DNA from 2 places in the Paenibacillus vandeheii genome. Region 2 is predicted to be linked to the other one. Evidence: riboswitches for the same ligand, from Rfam matches in the RefSeq annotation. Region 2 holds a riboswitch; the other holds the start of a gene.
The links. A riboswitch is a leader RNA that binds a small molecule or an ion and turns the genes downstream of it on or off. The one in region 2 is predicted to bind FMN.

Region 1 (3,414 bases), on a different contig from region 2:
CATCGGCAGTCCGAATTATCACAGATTCGAATCCTTCCTGCATCCCCTTCAACCACTGTGACGGCAAAATCAGCTGCGACCTCAGCCATAACCTGCTGCCAATGAAATTTTACAGGAACCAGCGAAAGTTTCAGTCCCTCTTCTCCAGAGTACAGCTTTCTGGTAACCTCACCTTCTCCCATCACGGCATTAAGCCATTCCCGGTCCTTGTCCGATAATGGGTTTCCAGCAGATAAACGAGTTGCAAGAGCCTGCAATTCGCCTCTGAAGCTTCTCAGAGTCCCCTCTTCTTCGGAAGAAGCAGGTATAGGCGCGTTCAGTTGCCATTGTTTAATGAATGCTTCCTGCCATTCGGTTTTGCCAAGCCTGTCCTCCGAACGATCTCCGCCACGCCAGTCATGATAATCACTGTTCACAAAATCAGTCCATAGTCTATCCATAGTACCTCCGCTAAAATGTAACCATTTAAAATCAAAAAGATAGTTACATTCATTCAAGTTTAGGTTATATTAATTGTAACCACTTTTAAGAAGTTTAGCTAGTTACCATGAATTCATTTTAGGGAGGAAAAAATTAATGACTACCTCAGCAACAGAACTATTGCTTATTCAGAAAGATGACACCTGGGACCAATGTAATTGGATTGTGCCCTTATCCAAGGCGCTCGATGGACTGACTGCCGAACAGGCAGCCTGGGTTCCATCAACCGGTGGATCAAGCATCTGGCAGTTGGTTAACCATATGTATTATTACAATTTTCGTTTGTTGAGTCGCATTCAGGGCACACCTCCTTCCGCTACACCTGCCGAAAACAATGAATCTACCTTCGGAGACTCCGGGGACCCTTCCGACACCGCTGGCTGGAGTACGCTTATGCAAAATACAACACAATTAGCCGAGCAGCTTCGTGATCAGCTCGCTTCATTAGAGGATTCCGACCTCGAAGCCCCTTACATGGATACGAATGAAAAATGGGCACATGAACTTGCCCGCTGGATACTTCACGATGCCTATCATGCAGGTCAGATTGTATTACTACGCAGACAACAAGGAAGCTGGAATATCATATTCTAAAAAAACACTTGAACTGCTAGCGCTTACAGGAATAAGATGAACTTATTAATGTTACAGCTTGTTCAATACACATATAATTGAATAGGATCTTCGGGGTAGGGTGCAATTCCCAACCGGCGGTGATGTTCTTCGGAACCAGCCCGCGACTCGCTGTTTGACTCAACTTAGGTCATTCAGCGACTGACTTGGTGTGACTCCAAGGCCGACGGTACAGTCCGGATGAGAGAAGATCAACACATTGGCATGCCTTTACGGATAGGCTTCTTTCCGTATGACATGTCAATGATTGAGCCCCCGTTTATTTGGTGTATACCAAAACGGGGGCTTTTGTCGATTTTGCCAACTGAAGATTCCGTGTTCTGACGAAGGAGTCCTGAATATGGAAAAGACCCAAACTGCATCAACCGTTTATCGTAAGGAACGAAGCAATACCGGATTTTGGCTCGTCGTACTCGGAGCCGCCCTGTGGGGTGTAGATCCACTGTTTCGTATTATTTTGCTCAAAACGATGACCTCCACTCAGATTGTGCTGGTGGAACATATTATTGTCAGTCTTGTGGCGATTCCCGTCCTGTGGAAGTTCCGTGCTGATCTGAAAAACCTGCGTGCACGTCACTGGATTGCCGTAATCTTTATCTCCTGGGGAGGATCTGCTCTCGCTACGGTATTATTTACTCTTGCGCTTACACATAACGATCCCAATACCGTCTTGTTATTGCAAAAGATGCAGCCGTTATTTGCGATTGTTCTGGCTAAGTTACTCTTAAAAGAAACATTGCCACGCCGCTTCGGTGGACTATTTATTATAGCACTTGCAGGAACGTACCTGCTTACGTTCGGATTTACCCTTCCTCTTGGGAACTGGGACAACTGGGTTCATGCTGGCAGCCTGTTATCGCTGGGAGCCGCTGCATTGTGGGGCGGTTCAACGGTTATGGGGCGGCTGATGCTGGGGCAAACCCGTTATGAGACGGTTACCTCCCTTCGCTTTGTCGTCGCTTTGCCACTGCTGATCTTTATGACGTGGAACGAAGGGGCTGCCTGGACATTCCCATCGGCTACAGGTGAACAGGCAGCTGTGGCACTTAATATTCTAGGTCAGGCATTGCTGCCTGGACTGCTGAGTCTTCTGTTATATTACAAAGGCCTCTCTTCCACCAAAGCTTCTGTTGCCACGCTTGCGGAACTGAGCTTCCCGATGGCTGGTGTGCTGGTAAACTGGATTGCATTCCGTACGCTAATTACTTGGGAGCAGCTGGTTGGGTTCATCCTCATCTGGATTGCGTTGTTCGCCATCTCCAAGCAGCAGGAACGCTCAGCGAGTCCGGCTGACGCAGCACCCAAGATTCGTACGAATTGATTGAATTTCTTACAAAATAATTAGTCAAGGCACTGCACATCCATTGAGATGTACAGTGCCTTTTGTCTTTTCACTATTCCGGTGGTACGATGACATATGGAATAGTAGATCAAGTCAATTTAGAGAGGAACGATCATTATGTCTCCATCTTCATCATTTTCATATACATCCTACGATGCCATAGGTTTGGCTGAATTGGTTCGCGCCAGGGAGATATCTCCGGTCGAATTGCTGGAAGCGGCATATGCTCGCTTGGAAGAAGTGAATCCGCAGCTTAACGCGGTTATTCGTACATATGAAACACGTGCACGTCAGGAAGCGGGGATGGTTCGCCCGGGAGAACAGCCTTTTGCAGGCGTGCCTTTGCTCTTAAAAGATATATCCCAATCCATGGAGGGTGAAATTCTCACCTCGGGTTCACGTCTTCTCCGTGAGCATCGTGCACAACGGAATTCCAATTTCGTTTCCCGCCTGCGTGATGCAGGATTCATTATCATTGGTCATACCAACACGCCGGAATTCGGTCTGAAAAATATTACCGAGCCCCGTCTTCACGGCCCAAGTCGTAATCCATGGAATACCAATCACTCGCCAGGTGGTTCAAGTGGAGGTGCTGCTGCCGCAGTAGCCTCGGGTATTGTACCGCTTGCGGGAGCCAGTGATGGCGGCGGTTCAATCCGAATCCCTGCTTCATTCAGCGGATTGTTCGGACTCAAGCCTACACGTGGACGTACACCCGTAGGGCCGGGGGTCGGTCGTCAGTGGCAGGGTGCATCGATTGATTTTGCCCTATCCCGCTCTGTTCGCGACAGCGCTGCTTTACTGGATACACTGCAAGTCATTCAACCCGAGGCGGCATTTCATGCTCCCCTCTTTCCGGGAAGCTATTTGGCTGATATAAACTATCCTCATCAACGCAAACTGAAAATCGCTTACACGACAGCTTCACCTGTAGGTACACCTGTGAGTGATGAAGCCAA
Region 2 (3,414 bases):
TGCGTATCATCAGGTTTAATCTCGAAAACAATCGCATTCTGGTCACGTGTAATGCTGCCAATGACTCCGGTACCATCGACATGGCCCTGAACGATATGCCCGCCAAAACGACCACCTGAGAGCATCGCTCTCTCCAAATTGACTTTGCTGCCGGATTGCAATTGACTGAGATTGGTGTGTCGATATGTTTCAGGCATCACATCGGCAGTAAAACCACCACCCTCCAGGGTTGTCGCAGTTAAGCATACCCCGTTTACCGCTACACTATCGCCAATCTTCAAGTCGTTCATGATGGCGGAAGCTCCGATATTCAGGACCATCGCTTCGCCTTTCCGACCTATACGCCGGATCTGACCGACTTCTTCCACCAAACCGGTAAACATGCTGCCGCCTCCTTTATTTATTTCATTATCGTAAGCTCATTTATTCAGGCCAGACTGGAATTCCGCCAATGCTGATATTATCTCCAACTTGCTCAATTTCCAGCTGATGTAATTGAATCGCCTGGCTCATACGCTCAACTCCCTCGAAGCGGAAACTGCCTGGCGTATCGTATCCTCCGACAATTTTCGGAGCAATGAACATAAGCAGTCGGTCTACCAATCGTGCTTCCAGCATAGCCCCATTCAGTGTGCCCCCGCCTTCAAGCAGAATCGATCCGATCTCGCGCTCACCGAGCTTGCTGAGTGCATTTAGTAGATCTACACGTGGTCCAGGACCACAGCGGATAATTTCCACACCGTAGGCTTCCAGCCGCTCAGCCGCTTCAGGACTTGCCTCATCCGTTGTAAGCACCCATGTCGGTACAAGTCCATCCTTGACCATTTTGGAGCCTACAGGCAGACGCAGCTTGGAATCTACTACGATTCGCACCGGGCTGATGCCTTCCACTTGCAATCTTGTCGTGAGCTCCGGATTGTCTGCAATCACGGTTTCCACACCAACCATAATGCCCTGATGTCGATGACGAAGGGCATGCACGATCTCCCGAGCCGACTCGTTGGAGATCCATTTGCTGTCCCCGCTACGAGTTGCAATTTTGCCATCCAGTGTAGAGGCCGTTTTTAAAGTCACAAAGGGGAGACCTGTTGTAATGTATTTAATGAATTTCTCATTCATGCGTCTGCCGCGCTCACGCAGTACACCAACTTCGACTTCAATCCCTTGTTGACGCAGCATGCTGATGCCTCTGCCGGATACTTGCGGATTTGGATCTTCGCAGCATACGACGACACGTTTTACTTTTTCATGAATAAGGCGTTCGCTGCATGGTGGAGTCTTGCCATAATGACTACAAGGTTCGAGTGTAACGTACACTGTACTGCCTTCTGCATCATTGCCCGCCATGTTCAATGCATGAACCTCTGCATGGCCCGTCCCCCGTTTGAGATGACTTCCGAGGCCCACGATTCGTCCTTCTTTTACAACGACACAACCTACTACCGGATTGATTCCGGTCTGTCCTTGTGCCCGTTCTGCCATATCCAGTGCCAACGCCATATAAAATTCATCATTAATCATTTCCAAGTCCGTTCACCCCACGGTTAAAATCTCAGTTATAGACCTCCCTTCCAACAGAGAGGCATGTTCCATATCCAATAAAAAATCCCCGTCGAACAAACCGTTCGATGGGGATGATGAGAGACATGTGTCACCAGCAGTAGTATGGATACAGGCCAACAACACTTCGCCCAAAGCTTCATTTCAGGCAAGTGAAAGCAGACACATACCTTAATGAACTTCAATTACAGGTAAAGAGCTTCTATGATGTGGCATATGTATGAAGATTGCCGGAATTAACCGGATTTCTCCCTGCACAGGAAATGAATTCGTCACAAACTGTACAGCAACACTACTGCGGAATGCGGCCCATTAGGACAGCACCCTCTCCTTCTCCCATCCAGACTATACTGTCGGTTCTGGAATTACACCAGATCAGCCATCTGCCACAGGCAGACGGGTCACGGACTTTGCATCAATGCTGGATAGATATCCTCACATACTGCATCACCGCCGGTAGGGAATTACACCCTGCCCTGAAGGATTCGTTGCGTTATTAATTGGATGTTAGCACTTTAACGCCAAAAAATCAATTGTTTTTTGTTCCTTTTTGTCACATACTAACTTTTAATAAGCTTAAGTGCAATAAAAAAACCGTCTCGCCAAAGCGAAACGGTTTCCTTACAGAGATCCTGATTAAGCTTCTACAACTTCAACAGTCTCCATTTTGTCTTTACCTTCAAAAGCATCTACGAACTCCATACCTTTGGTTACTTTACCAAATACCGTATGTTGTCCATCCAAATGTGGTTGCGGTTGGTAGCAGATGTAGAACTGGCTTCCGCCTGTGTTACGGCCTGCATGTGCCATAGCCAATGTTCCGCGCTCATGTTTGTTCGGGTTGATTTCACAGTTGATTGTGTAACCTGGACCGCCTGCACCGCTACCATTAGGGCAGCCGCCTTGAGCTACAAAGCCCGGAATAACACGGTGGAATACAAGACCGTTGTAGAAACCGGAGTTAGCCAGTTTCTCAAAGTTTGCCACTGTGTTTGGAGCTTCTTGATCGAACAGATCGATTACAACTTCTCCGCCGTTTGCCATTTTGATTTTCGCTTGTTTCGCCATATGTAAATGACTCCTTTCGTATTGACCATCGTTAATGGTGCCAGAACGCTTGACCCTGGGCCAAGCTTTATAGCACTTTTCTTAGTGTACACCGAAATTGCATTGATCGCAAAATAATCAGCAAGATTTTTTGAAATGCTTGCCTAAAGATGCAAAAGAAGACCAAAAAGGATCATCCTTTTTGGTCTTCTTTTATAAAACTCAACTATGTTTTGGATTAACGGATGACTGGCTGTTTGGCAATGCGCTCAGGTACCAGATCATTCTGAATGATGTCCTGATACGTCTCACGGCGTACGACAACATCCCCTTGACCATCTTTGACAAACACCACTGCCGGACGACGGATCCGGTTATAGTTGCTGGCCATAGAGTAGTTGTACGCGCCTGTGCAAGCTACCGCGAGCAAATCGCCGCTTTGCACTTTAGGCAGGTCGAGATCCCAAATCAACATATCGCCGCTTTCACAGCATTTACCAGCAATAGATACCGTCTCCTGAGCAGCCTCATTTGCACGGTTAGCCAATACAGCTTCATATTTGGACTCATACAGTGCTGGACGTGGATTATCGGTCATCCCACCATCCACTGCCACGTATTTACGAACCCCCGGAATATCTTTGCTCGTTCCAACGGTGTAAAGCGTTGTTCCAGCTTCACCCACGATACTGCGGCCTGGTTCAACCCAGATCTCAGGCACAGCATAGCCGATTTGGGCAAAATGATTTTTCACTGCATCCGTGATGGCTTTCACGTACTGTGAAACTTCAAGTGGCGTATCTCCAT

Region 1: it holds a riboswitch for FMN, as region 2 does, so the genes downstream of both, P5G61_RS13845 (DMT family transporter) here and ribD (bifunctional diaminohydroxyphosphoribosylaminopyrimidine deaminase/5-amino-6-(5-phosphoribosylamino)uracil reductase RibD) in region 2, are expected to answer to the same signal.

The regions. Positions count from the first base shown of each region.
Region 1 is NZ_JAROCD010000006.1:282,589-286,002, forward strand. It holds gene P5G61_RS13835 (CGNR zinc finger domain-containing protein) at 1-440, opposite strand, end outside; gene P5G61_RS13840 (DinB family protein) at 577-1,074, shown strand; FMN riboswitch at 1,157-1,309, shown strand; gene P5G61_RS13845 (DMT family transporter) at 1,454-2,434, shown strand; gene P5G61_RS13850 (amidase) at 2,573-3,414, shown strand, end outside.
Region 2 is NZ_JAROCD010000005.1:126,533-129,946, reverse strand. It holds gene ribE (riboflavin synthase) at 1-383, opposite strand, end outside; gene ribD (bifunctional diaminohydroxyphosphoribosylaminopyrimidine deaminase/5-amino-6-(5-phosphoribosylamino)uracil reductase RibD) at 424-1,527, opposite strand; FMN riboswitch at 1,885-2,048, opposite strand; gene P5G61_RS10915 (peptidylprolyl isomerase) at 2,197-2,628, opposite strand; gene lysA (diaminopimelate decarboxylase) at 2,846-3,414, opposite strand, start outside.